DNA from 3 places in the Gordonia sp. NPDC127522 genome. Region 2 is predicted to be linked to each of the others. Evidence: predicted binding sites of a transcription regulator. Region 2 holds the regulator's gene; each other region holds the start of a gene.
The links. Region 2 encodes LexA, which represses DNA repair genes until DNA is damaged. Its sites were predicted from a motif close to CGAACANNTGTTCG; they were not measured.
Positions count from the first base shown of each region.

Region 1: ACFVHY_RS07300 (DUF222 domain-containing protein) is a predicted target of LexA. The motif match lies at 2,067-2,080, and genes of this name have one in related genera.
Region 3: ACFVHY_RS13175 (SAV_6107 family HEPN domain-containing protein) is a predicted target of LexA. The motif match lies at 2,041-2,054, and genes of this name have one in related genera.

Region 1 is NZ_JBHXVK010000002.1:664,145-669,017, reverse strand. It holds gene ACFVHY_RS07305 (tetratricopeptide repeat protein) at 1-204, shown strand, start outside; gene ACFVHY_RS07300 (DUF222 domain-containing protein) at 207-2,042, opposite strand; gene ACFVHY_RS07295 (acetate kinase) at 2,321-3,523, opposite strand; gene pta (phosphate acetyltransferase) at 3,520-4,873, opposite strand, start outside.
Region 2 is NZ_JBHXVK010000003.1:286,537-291,409, forward strand. It holds gene ACFVHY_RS08880 (DeoR/GlpR family DNA-binding transcription regulator) at 1-556, opposite strand, end outside; gene ACFVHY_RS08885 (phosphoenolpyruvate--protein phosphotransferase) at 706-2,415, shown strand; gene lexA (transcriptional repressor LexA) at 2,393-3,097, opposite strand; gene ACFVHY_RS08895 (LysM peptidoglycan-binding domain-containing protein) at 3,322-3,852, shown strand; gene nrdR (transcriptional regulator NrdR) at 3,952-4,452, shown strand; gene hrpA (ATP-dependent RNA helicase HrpA) at 4,426-4,873, opposite strand, start outside.
Region 3 is NZ_JBHXVK010000006.1:85,178-90,050, forward strand. It holds gene ACFVHY_RS13165 (phytoene desaturase family protein) at 1-1,120, opposite strand, end outside; gene ACFVHY_RS13170 (GNAT family N-acetyltransferase) at 1,123-1,797, opposite strand; gene ACFVHY_RS13175 (SAV_6107 family HEPN domain-containing protein) at 2,163-2,636, shown strand; gene ACFVHY_RS13180 (DUF3040 domain-containing protein) at 2,803-3,204, shown strand; gene mraZ (division/cell wall cluster transcriptional repressor MraZ) at 3,744-4,184, shown strand; gene rsmH (16S rRNA (cytosine(1402)-N(4))-methyltransferase RsmH) at 4,459-4,873, shown strand, end outside.

The DNA of each region.
Region 1 (4,873 bases), on a different contig from region 2:
GGGTGGATTCACGACAATCCCGACGACGCCGAGCAGGACAACGAACCCTCGACGCTGCTCGGATTCCCGTTCACCGAGTACGGCATTCGCACCGGCACCGAACGTTCGCTGCGCCAGCTGGCCCGCCTGACCCGCACCAACCGGGACCACCGGTTCATGCTCGTCGACCTCGCCAACTACGTCCGGCCGAATACGTTGTTCTAGGGCTATCCGAAGAACGTCCCTGTTGCGTTGCGCACGAGCGGGTCTTCGCCCAGGAGCTCCGCGAGGTGGGCCTCGACCGGTGATGGACGGGTTCGACGAACGCGCCGTGGTGGTCGGACGTCGATGACGTGGCTGGTTTTCAGCCACGAGCGGCGTGATTGATCGCCCGGCCCCCTGCTCCCTGAGGAGCGCCCGGAGCTTGCGGAGGGCGCGTCACCCCTGCTCCCTGAGGAGCGCCCGGAGCTTGCGGAGGGCGCGTCACCCCTGCTCCCTGAGGAGCGCCCGGAGCTTGCGGAGGGCGCGTCACCCCTGCTCCCTGAGGAGTGCCCGGAGCTTGCGGAGGGCGCGTCACGAAGGGTCGGGCGCGTCTGACCGCCGGGCCGGGTTGAGGGTCCGTGGATCTCGTCGCGCACGGTGTTCAGATGTTGTGCGAACCGCCGGGGTATGTCGGGTCGGCGGTTGAGGTGCTCGGGGTTGGGTGGCGCACCGGGTTCGGCGTTAAGTCGCCAGGCGCAGCGGCCTTCGTCGGGCCCGAACCGGACGATGCGGGTGGTGTACTGGCCAGGTGCGTCGCCGACCATCCGGTTGTGACGGGGGCACGCGGGTGCGAGGTCGTCGATGTCGGTGAGTCCGCCCTTGGCCCAGTCTCGTTCGGCGTGATGAAGCTCGATGTGGGTGGCGGGTTGATCGCAGCCGGGTGCCGAACACACTTCCCCGTCTGGGCGGGCGAAGGAGACGAGGCGTTGTTCGCGGGTGGCGAGCCGTTTGCCCCGTCCGAAGTACAGCGGAACGGCGGTGGCGTCTTTGAAGATCGCGAGCCACGGTTGCATGCCGGCGGCCATCGCGACCAGGTCGGGGATGGGCAGCAGGGTGCCGGTGGCGGTGGTTGCGAGTCCGGCACCCCGGATCAGTTCGGAGAGGTCGGCTTTGATGATCAGCTGCACGGGCAGGCCGCGATGCGACTGTCCGAGAGTCCCGTCTGCAAAGCCGGCGGCCAGTGCGGCGTCGAGCGCGTCGTGGTTCGTCTGGGCGAGAGTGCGGCCGTCGCGGTCGGCGGCGGTGGCCAGGGCGTCGGGGTCGGCGGCACCGGCCGGCCCGCTGGGCGAGGCGGGGTCGTCGGGGTTGTTGAGCCCGGGTTTGCCCCACACGGCGAACATCATCGTCAGCCGGGCGGCAAGTGCGGGGGTCAGCGTGCCGGAGATCTTGGCGGTGCCATCGGCTCGTTGTCGGCCGATCCACAGGCCGCGGCGTCGTTTCTGGTCGGTGTCGTCGGACAGTGTGCCGTCGGGATCGAGGTGTGCGAGCAGCCGCGCGCCGAGCTGGGTGATCTCGGCGGGGGTGTGTGCTTCGGCGATTTCGGCCATCTGTCGCTCGGCGGCGACCTTCACGTCGTGGTCGACGGCATGCGGGATCTGGTCGAGGACATCGATGGCGGCCTGGACGTGCCCGGTCCCCACGGAACCTTCGGCGAAAGCTTCTGCCAGCGTGGGGTGTTCAGGTTCGAGACGGTCGCCGTTGAGACAAGTCAGCGCGGCGGTGGCGTTCAGTTGCTTGCGTCGACGCATCGGGTTGGAGATCCGCAGCCGGTGGGTCATGAACTGCATGAGAGTGCGGCAGCCGGTCTTGCGGGGGAGATCACGAGCCTCGATTTCGGCGATTTGTCGGTCGCCGGCGTAAGTGGTTCGAGCGATCGCGCGTTCGGTCGCGGCGGCGACTTCCATCAGTTCTTCGTCGGTGCACGGGGACAAGTCGACGGTCTGCAGTTTGTCGAGGGTCGCGTGCAGCTCGGCCACGAGCTCGACGGCGCGCGGTTGCGGCGTGATTGATTCGTCAGACATTGTCACCCCCCGGAGACGATTGCGCGAATACATGTTCGAGTGTAGCCGCTATGGTACTGGTGTGCAACGCTTTTCGCAGTTCAGTCGCAGAGCGCATCTTGTCGGTGGCGCGTGGTAGGGGCAGCCGAGGCTCGCACCATCCTGCGGCTCGGTCTGAAATCCGGCGCCTCCTGAACAGTGCCGTCGTCCTGCTCGAACATCCACGGCGCCGCCCCTCGCCCCAGGGCCGGTATGTCGACGTTCGAGTACGCAGTCGGGACGATTCCGACCACCCGAAGTCAGCCGGCCACCACCGCCGCCGACTGCCTCGCGATGGCCAGCTCCTCATTCGTCGGCACGACGAGCACCTCCACCGCACTGTCATCCGCCGAGATGCGTCGAGCCTCCTTGCCACGCACAGCGTTTCGCTCGTCATCGACGACGATTCCGAACCCTTCCAACCCCGCCAGCGCACGGGCGCGGACGACTGCGGAGTTCTCCCCCACCCCGGCCGTGAAGGTGATGGCGTCGACGCGGCCGAGGGCGAATGCGTAGGCGCCGAGGTAGCGGCGTAGGCGATGGATGTAGACGTCGAAGGCGCGTCGGGCGGCGTCGTCACCGTTGTCCATCAGCTCGGTGATGGCGCGGAAGTCGTTCTCGCCGCATAGACCTCGAAGTCCCGAACGCTTGTTGAGCAGCGTGTCGATCTCGTCGACGGACAGGTTCGCCACCCGGTTCAGATGCAGGACCAGTCCGGGGTCGAGGTCGCCGCTGCGGGTCCCCATCACCAACCCTTCGAGCGGGGTCATCCCCATCGACGTGTCGATCGGCTGGCCGCCCGCGATGGCCGACGCCGACGCGCCATTGCCCAGGTGCAGCACGATCTGGTTCAGCGACGCCGGGTCGCGGTCGAGGAACTCGGCCACCCGGCCGGAGACGTACTCGTGGCTGGTGCCGTGAAAACCGTAGCGGCGGATGGCATGTTCGTCGGCGACCGCGCGGTCGATCGCGTATGTCGCCGACGCGTCAGGGAGCCCGTGGAAGAACGCGGTGTCGAACACGGCCACCGAGGGGACGTCGGGGAGCAACTCCCGGGCCGCCAGGATGCCGACCAGGTTGGCCGGATTGTGCAGCGGCGCCAGCGGGGAGATCCGCTCGATCTCCGAGATCACCTCGGGAGTCACCACAGTCGGCTCGTAGAACGACCGGCCACCGTGCACCACCCGATGTCCGACCGCGCTCAGTCCCGCGTCGGCCAGATCGGTTCCGTTGTCGGCGAAGAAACGCTCCGCCCGTTGGACCGCAGCGAGGTGATCGTCGAGTTCCAGTGTCTCGGTGACGGTCTCGCCGTTCTGCTCGTGCGTCATCGACGAACCGGAGTCGCCGATCCGCTCCGCGATGCCCTCCGCGATCACCGTGCCGTCCGACGGTTGCACCAGTTGGTATTTCAGCGACGACGAGCCGGCGTTGAGCACCAGCACCGCACCCGACGCCCCGCTCATCGGGAACCCTCGGCCTCGGCGGAGGCGACGTTCTCGGCGAGTGGGTCCACGCCTTCCTGCTGAGCCTGGATCGCGGTGATGGCCACCGTGTTCACGATGTCCGAGACGAGGGCGCCGCGGCTCAGGTCGTTGATCGGCTTGTTCAAGCCCTGCAGCACCGGGCCGATCGCGACCGCCCCCGCGCTGCGCTGGACCGCCTTGTAGGTGTTGTTGCCCGTGTTGAGGTCGGGGAAGATCAGCACGGTCGCTCGGCCGGCCACCGGCGAGTCGGGCATCTTGGTCTTCGCCACCGAGGGTTCCACCGCGGCGTCGTACTGGATCGGCCCCTCGACCAGCAGCTCGGGTTGCCGCTCGCGCACGAGTTCGGTTGCGGTCTTCACCTTCTCGACGTCGGCACCCGATCCGGATGTCCCGGTCGAGTACGACAGCATCGCGACCCGGGGATCGATACCGAAGGCCGCGGACGTCTGCGCCGAGGAGATGGCGATGTCGGCGAGCTGTTCGTCGGACGGATCCGGGACGATCGCGCAGTCGCCGTACGCGAGCACCTTGTCGGCCAGGCACATGAAGAACACGCTCGACACGGTGGACACCCCCGGCTTGGTCTTGATGATCTCGAAGGCCGGCCGGATCGTGTGGGCCGTGGTGTGCGACGCCCCCGACACCATGCCGTCGGCGCGCCCGGTGTGCACCATCATCGTGCCGAAATACGACACGTCCCGCATCTTCTCCTGGGCCCGTTCCAGATCCATGCCCTTGTGCTTGCGCAGCTCGGTGTAGATCCGGGCGAACTCGTCGAGATACTCCGACTCGGCCGGGTCGATGACCGTGACGTCGGCGAGGTCGAGTCCGAGTTCGATGGAGCGCTCGCGCACCGCTTCGGGATCACCGAGCAGAGTGAGGTCGGCAACGCTGCGCCGCGCAAGCCTGTTGGCGGCCCGCAGGATCCGGTCGTCGTCGCCCTCCGGTAACACGATGTGCTTCCGGTCGGCGCGCGCACGGGAGATCAGGCGGTACTCGAACATCTGCGGCGTCACCACGGTCGGCGTCGACACGTTGAGGTTGCGCATGACCTTCTCGGGGTCGACATGGGTCTCCATCATCGCCAGCGCGGCCTCGATCTTGTGTACCGAGCCCACCCCCACCTTGCCGCGCGTGTGAGCGGCGGTACGCGCGGTGTCGTAGGTGCCCTGCGGGCAGCTGATGATCGGCAGGGTCGGCTTCAACCCGCTCACCAGCGCCTCGATCATCGGGTGCGGTTTGAGTCCGCCGTTGAGGATGATGCCGGCGAGACGCGGGAAACCCTGTGCGGTGTTGGCGTTCACGAGTGCGAGGAGAACATCCGACCGG
Region 2 (4,873 bases):
ACAACCCGTGGGTCTCGCTCAGACCGTTCGTCCCGATGAAGGCGGTGGTCACGCGCAGTCGGCGAAGCGCGTCCACGGTCTCGACGCCCACGGTCGCCTGGGTGAGACCGCGTACGCGTCCGCCGAGGGCATGGAGACCGTCGGGATGGGTGCCCGCGAGCAGGCCGGCGATGGGCAGGCTGTTGGTGAACAGGGTGAGCCTCCGATCGGGAGCGGTCGCCTCGGCCGCGCGGTACGTGGTGGTGCCGGCGTCGAAGAGCACGGAACCGCCGTCGGGCGGCAGGAATCGGATGGCCGCCCGGCCGATCGCGGTCTTCTGCTCGATCTGGCTCGACTCCCGTTCGTCGATCCCGAGCTCGCCGAGGGTGCGCATGATCTCGGCGCGCACGGCGCCGCCGTGGACCCGCTGGAGATGTCCGGCGCGTTCCAGTACCGCGAGATCGCGTCGGACGGTCTCGCTGGTGACGTCGAATTTCTCGGCGAGCGCGGCCACGGATGCCCGCCCCGCGAGGCGCACCTCGTCGACGATCGCCTGTTGTCTCTCCTCGGCGTACACACCGCTCCGATCTCCGGTTTCGACCACCCCGCTTGTTGAGGCGTGTGGGATTGGATGTTGTAGTAATTGTGTTTACGCCTGTTTGTGTTGACAAGTCAAGCACTTTTTGTAACGGTGGTCACATCGATAGTCGAGTGAGAGGCAAGACGATGGCGCAGATCCTGACGGGAACCCCGGTGGTCGGCGGGTTGGCCCACGGTCCCGCGCTGTGGCCGGGCGAGCGGCCCGACCACTCGCCGGAGAAGCTCGGCGTCGGTGTGGAGATCGCCGAGGAACGGCGCGCCGACGAGGTCACGCGCTTCGCCACCGCGGCCGGCGCCGTCGCCGCGCGGCTGCGCACGCGCGCGTCGCAGAACACCGGGGTGACGGCCGAGGTGCTCGCCGCGACGGCGGGCCTGGCCGAGGACCGCGGCTGGATCGGTGCAGCGACCGCGCTCATCGGCAAGGGCGCCCCCGCCGAGGCCGCCGCCGTCGCGGCCACCGAACAGTTCGCGGCGGTGTTCACCAAACTCGGCGGACTGATGGCCGAGCGGGTCACCGATCTCAACGACGTGCGCGACCGGGTCCTCGCCGAACTGCTCGGCCTACCCGAACCCGGTGTGCCCACTCCGGAGGTGCCGTCGGTCCTGCTCGCCGACGACCTCGCGCCGGCCGACACCGCGGGCCTCGACCCCACGAGCACCATCGCCCTCGTCACCCGCCTCGGCGGACCGACCAGTCACACCGCGATCATCGCGCGCCAGTTGGGGATCCCGTGCGTGGTGGCGGTGGCCGATCTGGACGAGATCGAGCCCGGCACAACCGTTCTCGTCGACGGCAGCGCCGGGCGGATCGAGGTGGAGCCCGATGCGGAGGCGGCCCGGGCGCGTGTCGACGAGGATCGGCGCCATGCCGCACTCGTCGCCGGCTGGGCCGGCCCGGGGCAGACCGCCGACGGGGTGGCCGTGGCGGTGCTCGCCAACGTCGCCGACGGGTCGTCGGCACGCGCCGCGGCCGGGTACCCCGTCGAGGGCGTCGGGCTCTTCCGCACCGAACTCGCGTTCCTCGAGCGTGCCGACGAGCCGTCGGTGGACGAGCAGGCCGCGATCTACCGGGAGGTGCTCGATGCGTTCGACGGGCAGAAGGTGGTCATCCGCACCCTCGACGCCGGGTCCGACAAACCGCTCCGGTTCGTGACCCATCCCGACGAATCGAACCCAGCGCTCGGCGTGCGGGGCGATCGGATCGCGCTGGCGCACCCCGAGATCCGCGCGCATCAGCTCGACGCGATCGCGCAGGCCGCGTCGGGGTCGGCCGTCGCGCCGTGGGTCATGGCGCCGATGATCGCCTCGCCGGCGGAGGCGCGCACCTTCGCCGCCGAGGTCCGCGGCCGTGGTCTGGTCGCCGGCGTGATGATCGAGGTGCCCGCGGCGGCGATCCTGGCCGAAGCCGTCCTCGCCGAGGTGGACTTCGTGTCCATCGGCACCAACGATCTGACCCAGTACACGATGGCGGCCGACCGGATGTCGGCCGATCTCGCCGGACTGACCGACCCGTGGCAACCGGCCGTGTTGAGCCTCATCGCGGGTGTCGCGGCGGCGGGCGCACGTCAGGGAAAGCCGGCCGGGGTGTGCGGCGAGGCCGCCGCCGATCCGAACCTCGCCTGCGTGCTCGTCGGTCTCGGGGTCACCTCGCTGTCCAGCGCGCCTGCTGCTGCCGCGGCCGTGGGGGCCCGGCTCGGTGAGGTGTCCGCGCCGGACTGCCGGGCCGCCGCCGAGGCAGCCCTGGCCACCTCGGATCCCGCCGCGGCGCGCGAGGCTGCCGCGGCGGTGCTCGACGGTTCGGTCGGTGGAGAGGTCAGACTCGCCGCATCACGGTGACGACCTTGCCCAGGATGACGGCATCGTTGCCCGGGATCGGATCGAACAGTTCGTTGTGCGGCATGAGCCAGACGTTGGGGCCCTGACGCTTGAAGGTCTTCACGGTGGCCTCGCCGTCGATCATGGCCGCGACGATGTCGCCGTTGTCGGCGACGTTCTGCTGCCGGACCACGACCCAGTCGCCGTCGCAGATCGCGGCGTCGATCATCGACTCGCCGACGACGCGCAACAGGAAGAGCGATCCCTCGCCGACCAGCTCACGGGGCAGCGGGAAGACGTCCTCGACGGCCTCCTCGGCCAGGATCGGACCGCCGGCCGCGATACGGCCGAGCACCGGCACGAAGGTCGGCTCGGGCAGCTGGCCGGCCGACGGGGTGTCCGGCGACGGGGTGTCACTCGGGGCGATGTTGACCGCACGGGGACGGTTCGCGTCACGCTTGAGCAGCCCCTTGCGTTCCAGCGTCCGCAACTGATGGGCCACCGACGACGTCGAGGCCAGGCCGACCTCGTCGCCGATCTCCCGGATGCTCGGCGGATAACCGCGCTCGCGCACCGAGCGGCGGATCACCTCCAGGACCCCGGCCTGTCGCGGGGTGAGTGAGGCCTCGGCGGCGGCGGCGTCGAACGGGGCCTCGTCGTCGGCGCCCCGCGCTCGGCCGCGCCTATCGCCGGTGTCACTCATGTTCGGTTCCTCTCGTCTTCGGAACGTGCTGGTAGATGGCTTGCGCCGGGTCCGAGCCTAGCGGAGTGCGACCGGCACCTCAAACATTTGTTCGATGTGTCGCGAGACTTTGTCGGGACGCCGTGCTACAAATTCGAACATCAGTGCATCGAACATCTGATCGATGTTCGAACACCGACCGCCACACCCGCACGATCCCAGACACTCGAACACCGGAGGGCACCATGCGCACCGCCACTCTCGTCGCTCCCGTCCGCACCGACCGTCCCGACGCCGTCCGGCCCCCCGCCGATCGGGTCCGGACCCGCGCCCCGCTGTCCGACGGCGGCCGCCCGGTCGACAACCGGCCGGCCGGCACCCGGCCGCGGGGTGCGTCGCCGGTGGCCCCGCGGGTGGCCGGCACCCACTGTGGCTCTCCGGTCGGGGTGCGCGCGCGTGGCCCGGTCGGGCCCGACGCGGCGGTGTTCCGTCGTCGTCGCCGCGCCGCGGTCGCCGTCCTCGCCGGCGTCGGGCTGGCATTCGTCGTCTGGGTGTTCGGTGTCGTCGGCCAGAACTACTCGGACTCGCTGACCCCGTCCGCCGTGAGTTCCGAGGTCGTCCACGTGCGCTCGGGGGACTCGCTCAGCTCGATCGCCGGGCGGGTGGCACCCGAGATGCCGCGCGAGGTCGTGATCGACGAGATCGTCGCGATGAACGATCTGGGCTCGAGCGCGCTGCAGGTGGGCCAGCCCCTGCTCACCCCCCGGTACCGCTGAGGCCGGGCGGTATCCTCGATGTCACAGGGGCCGGCCGACAAGCGGCGGGGCGCACGCTTCGGGTGCGTTCCAGCGTCCCGCGACCTGCGTGAGGACACAATGCGCTGCCCCTTCTGCAAGAACGACGACACCAAGGTCATCGACTCGCGTGTCGCAGATGAAGGGCAGGCCATCCGCCGCCGTCGCTCCTGTGTGGAGTGCGGTCGCCGGTTCTCGACCGTGGAGAGCGCCGTGCTCGCGGTGGTCAAACGCAACGGCGTGACCGAACCGTTCAGCCGGGAGAAGGTCATGCGCGGCGTGCGGCGAGCCTGTCAGGGCCGCCACGTCGCCGAGGACGCGCTCGCGCAACTCGCCCAGCAGGTCGAGGACACCGTGCGCGCCAGTGGATCGGCCGAGATCCCCAGCAACGAGGTCGGACTCGCCATCCTGGGCCCGCTCCGCGATCTCGACGAGGTGGCGTATCTTCGCTTCGCCTCGGTGTACCGGTCGTTCGACTCGGTGGAGGACTTCCAGCGCGAGATCGACGACCTGAAGGCGGCCTCGGGTTCCGGGAGCGCGCTCGCCGAACCCGTGTCAGCCGAGTCGGTCCAGAGCTCGTAGGACCCGTTTCTCCGACACCGGGAACGCGGTACCGAGACGCTGGGCGAACAGCCCCACGCGCAACTCCTCGACGAGCCACTGCGCCTCGTCGTCGACCACCGCCCGCCGGTGCTCGGGTACCTGTTCGAGGCGCTGGGCCCACCGTTCGACGACGCGATCGACGGCGGCCACCCCGGCCTTATCGCGTGCTGCGGACGCGGGTAGTGCCTCCAGACGTGCGTGCGCGCCGTCGAGATAGCGCGGCAGATTCTCCAGGTGGCGTCGCGCGGTGGCCGCCACGAATCCGTCGAACACGAGGTGGGCGACCTGTTCGGCGACGTCGTCGGCAGCCAGCGAACCGGCGTGCCGGTCGATCGCCGCCCGCAGCGGGGCCATCCGTTTGAGGGCCGCGACGGCCAGCGAGAAGTAGTCCGGTGCGGCC
Region 3 (4,873 bases), on a different contig from region 2:
GGGCTCGGGTGAGGTGGGCGCGGTCGGTGACCAGCAGTCCGAGAGCCGAATGGACGCCGTGCTCGGGCAGGTCGCCGGGCAGCCCCTGGTAGTCGGGCAGGCCGGTTGTCCCCAGGCGAACCGCCATCCCGATCCCGCTGCCCACGACGATGGCGCGTCGCCAGCGGTCGATGACGCCCGCGTCGAAACCGCCGGCGGCGAGGAGGTCGAGCGTGGTGAGCACGTGGCAGGCGTGGATGACTGTTGCGGCACAACGGGATTGACCCGTGCCGGTGAGCACCCGCCAGTGGTCGCCGCAGCGGGCGACGGAGACCGCGGGGTCGCCGCAGGAGACACGGCCGCCGTCCTGGTGGATTCGGTGCACGAGGGCCTCGGTGAGTGCGCCGCTGCCCCCGATCGCGCGTCCGGGCGGGATTCGGTGCATGAGTGCGGCGAATCCGATCATCGGCGCCGTGCCCGGTGCGCTCATGGGCGGTCCGGACTGGGCGCCGAACCACGCGAGTCCGGCCTTGAGCTGTTCGGACTCGAAATACTCGTCGAGGAGGGAGTCGCCGGAGGCCATCAATTCGGCGGTCAGGTTCAGCACCCGGCCGCCGCGCCGGCCGAACAACCCCGTGCGTGCCGTGGTGGCGGTGCCGCCGAGCCCGCCGAAGGCCCGGCCGAACTTCCCCATCGTCGCGGGTTGGTAGAACGCATCCATGACCGCCCGCGCCCGCGGCGTCCACGTCTCCACGAACCGTCGATATGCGGCGGCATCGGCTGCACCGCAGGCGTTCTCGATGGAAGCGCACGTCGCGTCGAGGTCGGTGCGGAAGACGATCGGCGGGGCGGTCGCGGTGGCCGGGACGAACGCCCACGGATCGCAGTCGACGTAGCGCAGGCCGTGCGCGGCGAGGTCGAGGTCGTCGAGGACGGGGGAGTGACGGATCATCAGATGCGACGACGACCCCCGGTCGACCCGATGGCCGGGGAACCGTTCGACGGTGGAGACCGCGCCGCCGGGGATGTCGTCCCGCTCGAGTACCTCCACATCCCGTCCGGCCTGTGCCAGGTAGGCCGCGGCGATCAGGCCGTTGTGGCCCGCGCCGATGACGACGGCGTCACGCCGGGTGCCGTGCATCGTCAGCTCCCGGTACCGGCGCGGCGGGCGGCGGCCGGGGGTTGCAGTTCCAGGGGGAGCGGACGGCCGAGGAACGCGAACGGACGCGGATCGCCGGTGAAGGTGAAGTGGCGCAGGACGTCGGTGAAACCCATCCGCCGGTACAACGACCACGCGCGGTTGTCCTCGGCGGGGATCTCCGGGGTCGACAGCAGCACATGGCGTTCGGGCCGATCGGCCAGCAGCCGGGCGAGGAGCGCCTGTCCGATCCCACGGCCCTGAGCGGTCGGGTGGACGTGCAGCTCGGTGAGCTCGAAGTAATCGCGCGCGATCGCCTCGACCGTCTCGGGCGGTCGGCCCGTCTGGCGGAGTCCGAGCCGCAGCTGCTGGTTCCACCATTGACCGGTCGCGCCGGTGTAGCCGTAGGCGATGCCGACGAGCAGGTCGTCGGGTCCGGAGCCGACCGGTGGACCGACCCGGCGCCGCGCGGCCGGCATGGTCCGCGCCTTGTATGGGGTCACCGTCTCGACCGCGCCCACCGCACGCCATCCGGGCCGCGCGATGTGTTCGCGCCAGAGCCCGGCCCGATGGATCTCCGTACCGCGCGGATAATTCATCGCGGTCACGTAGATCTCCAGGGCCGGCTCGAGCCAGGCCCGGGCGTCCTGGCCACTCAGGCTCACCAGGCGGATGGTCAACGGATTTCCGTTCTCTGCATCGTTCGTCCTGCGTCGTCGACCTGCAGACGAGGTCGGCTGCCGCTGGGGCGGGCCGCCCTCTGCCGGGGGCATCGCGTCGCAGGCCACTTCCGGGAATTGTCCTATCGATGATGCACACTCGGCAGGAATCGGCCCGCAGGTGGTGGCGTTGTACTCCCCGGCGGGGGTTTCGGGTCACAGATGTCTTGAACGCCGACGCCGGGATAGCTATATTGAACGTGTCGAACGGATGTTCGATGAATGTGCCTCCGCAAGCTGTTCGCGTTCATCCGACGACACGGTCCGGCGGCGGACGAGGGAAGCGTCTGCCGCCGGACACAGCCCATACGCACGAGGAGGACGACATGGCCAGATCCCGCAGCGCCACGGCTCTCACCCACGCGGCGCCCGTCGACCCGGTGATGGTCGGTCGAGCGCGCGATCTCCTCGAACGTGCGCACGTGCTCTTCGACAACGCCGACGGCGTCGACGACGACGTCGAGCGGTTCCGCCAGCTGTACCTCGTCGCACTCCGCGCCTCGGGCGCGGCCCTCGCCGTGCACGAACCGGTCGGGACCGTGCGGCGCAGGACGTCGAACGCCTGGACCCGCATCGGTGTGGTCGCCCCCGAGCTGGCGCCGATCGCCGCCCGGTTCGCCGCACTGTCGCCGGTTCGGATGAAGATCGAGTCCGGGATCATCCGCACGATCGACCCCGACAGCGTCGCCGGCATGCGGCTGCTCGTCCTCGACTTCCTGCGTCGGGTCGAGACGATGGTCATCGCCTACGAGCAAGGAAAACTCGGTGCCGAAGCGCCGCAGATCGGCGCGACGGCGTGAATCCGGCCACACTTTGCGGTTTCTGGCACCGCCCGGTCGTCGGCAACAGCGAGTAATGGTGGTCGCGGTCGATTTCACCTCGTATCATGGGACGATATAGGCGCAGACGCCTTTCCGGTCGCGGGTGACCTTCGTCGGCGTCACGGATCAGTGAGAAGGAGGGTCGGTGCCACTTTCGGAGCACGAGCAACGCATGCTCGAACAGATCGAGAGCGCGCTGTACGCGGAAGACCCCAAGTTTGCGTCCAGTGTCAAGCGTCGGCGCCTTGGGAAGTCGAGCGGTCGTCGTCGCCTGCAGGCGGCAGCGGTCTTCGTCGTCGGCCTGGTGATGCTGGTCGGCGGACTCATCGTCAACATCAACATCGGCGGATTCCCGATCGTGAGCCTCCTGGGCTTCCTGGTGATGTTCGGGGCCGGCCTCTTCGCTCTCTGGGGAGACAACAACACCGCCGAGGCGGGCTCGTCGTCGACCAGGTCCGGCAAGAAGCAATCGGGGTCGTCCGGCGGCAAGCGCAAGCTGTCGGAACGCATGGAGGAGCGATTCAATCGCCGGTTCGAGCAGGAGTGATCCGCTGATCCCGACTCCGCGTTCGTCGATCGGCTGACCGACTCCCGCAACTTCGCATACGACTGAGCCGCGTGCCTTCGGGCACGCGGCTCTTTCATGTTCTCGATCGCTCTTCAGAGCACGCTGAACGGGTTCGGGCGCACGGCAGACGGATTCGGGCGCACGATCGACGGGATCGGATGCCCGGTCGACGGTCCTCGCGCTTCTCTACTGGCGATCCCCACTTCTCCCCACCGGCGATCCCCACTTCTCCCCACCGGGTCGCCCCACTTTGCCCCACTAGAGGATCTATGCCTGGATTTCCCGCCTCTCGAACCTCATCGGTATCTCTGGTCACACGCTTGATGCGCTTCTTTCGGCCCGTGACGCGCCGGGGACACGCGCGTTCATTGTCATCTTGAGCTCTCTGAACTGGGAATTTGCTGTCAGTGGGTGAATGCGGGGGCGGCGGGGGTGGAAAGTGGTGGAAAGTGGGGTACTGTGGCAGCACTGGGTGAGGCGAGATACGACGCGGAACCCGGTGGGCAGGAGGTGTCGACGTGTCCGTGCGATTCGTCGGTACCTACACGCCCAAATTGGACGACAAAGGGCGGCTCACGTTGCCCGCCAAGTTCCGCGATGCACTGGCAGGAGGGGTAGTGGTCACCAAAGGCCAAGATCACAGCTTGTCGGTGTACCGGACCGAAGAGTTCGACGCGATAGCCGCTCGGATCGTCGAGGCGTCTCGGAACGACCCTGATCTGCGCGCGTTCCAGCGGACGTTCTTCGCCGGTTCGGAAGAGCAGCGACCGGACGGTCAGGGCAGGATCAGCCTGTCCGGCGACCATCGCGTGTACGCGGGGTTGTCCAAGGAGTGCGTGGTGTTCGGCAGCTTCGATCACCTCGAGATCTGGGACTCGGCCGCATGGAACGAGTACCAGACGCGGCACGAGGAGAACTTCTCGGCTGCCAACTCCGCCGCGCTGAACGCGGTGCTGTAGCCGGAGGACCGGCCCGCCACACCGCCGAGACAGCAACACCAACGACAGCAACCGACCAGAAACCGACCGAAGAGACAGCAACCGATGGGCGAGTTCGGTGCCCAGCGGCTTCGGGTGGCACGAGGCCCCGGCCCGGTGGCGACCCTGGCGTACTTCCCCAACGCCAGGTGCGTGATCGGGTCGGGACCCCGCTCCATCCGACCGCCTGCTCTCGCCGACCCGAGGCATCCGCCCACCGCCGATACCGCATACATGCCGATGGGGGGTCTTCATCATGGTCGATGCCGAGGACGAACCGCGTCGGTCCGGCGAGTTCGGTCACATCCCCGTCATGGGTGCGCGCATCGTCGAACTGCTGACCCCCGCACTGGATTCCGACGATCCGCGCGTCTTCCTCGACGCCACGCTCGGCGCGGGCGGGCACAGTCAACTGGTTCTCGAGTCGTTCCCGAACGTCCGCGTGGTCGGCATCGATCGGGACTCCTCGGCACTCGAGATCGCCCGCGAGCGCCTGGCGTCGTACTCCGACCGGATCTCGCTGCACCAGGCCACCTTTCACGAGATCCGCGACGTGATGGACGCAGCGGGGGAGTCGGTCATCGACGCCGCGCTGTTCGATCTCGGGGTGTCGTCGATGCAGCTGGACCAGGCCGGACGCGGTTTCGCCTATGCGGTGGATGCGCCGCTCG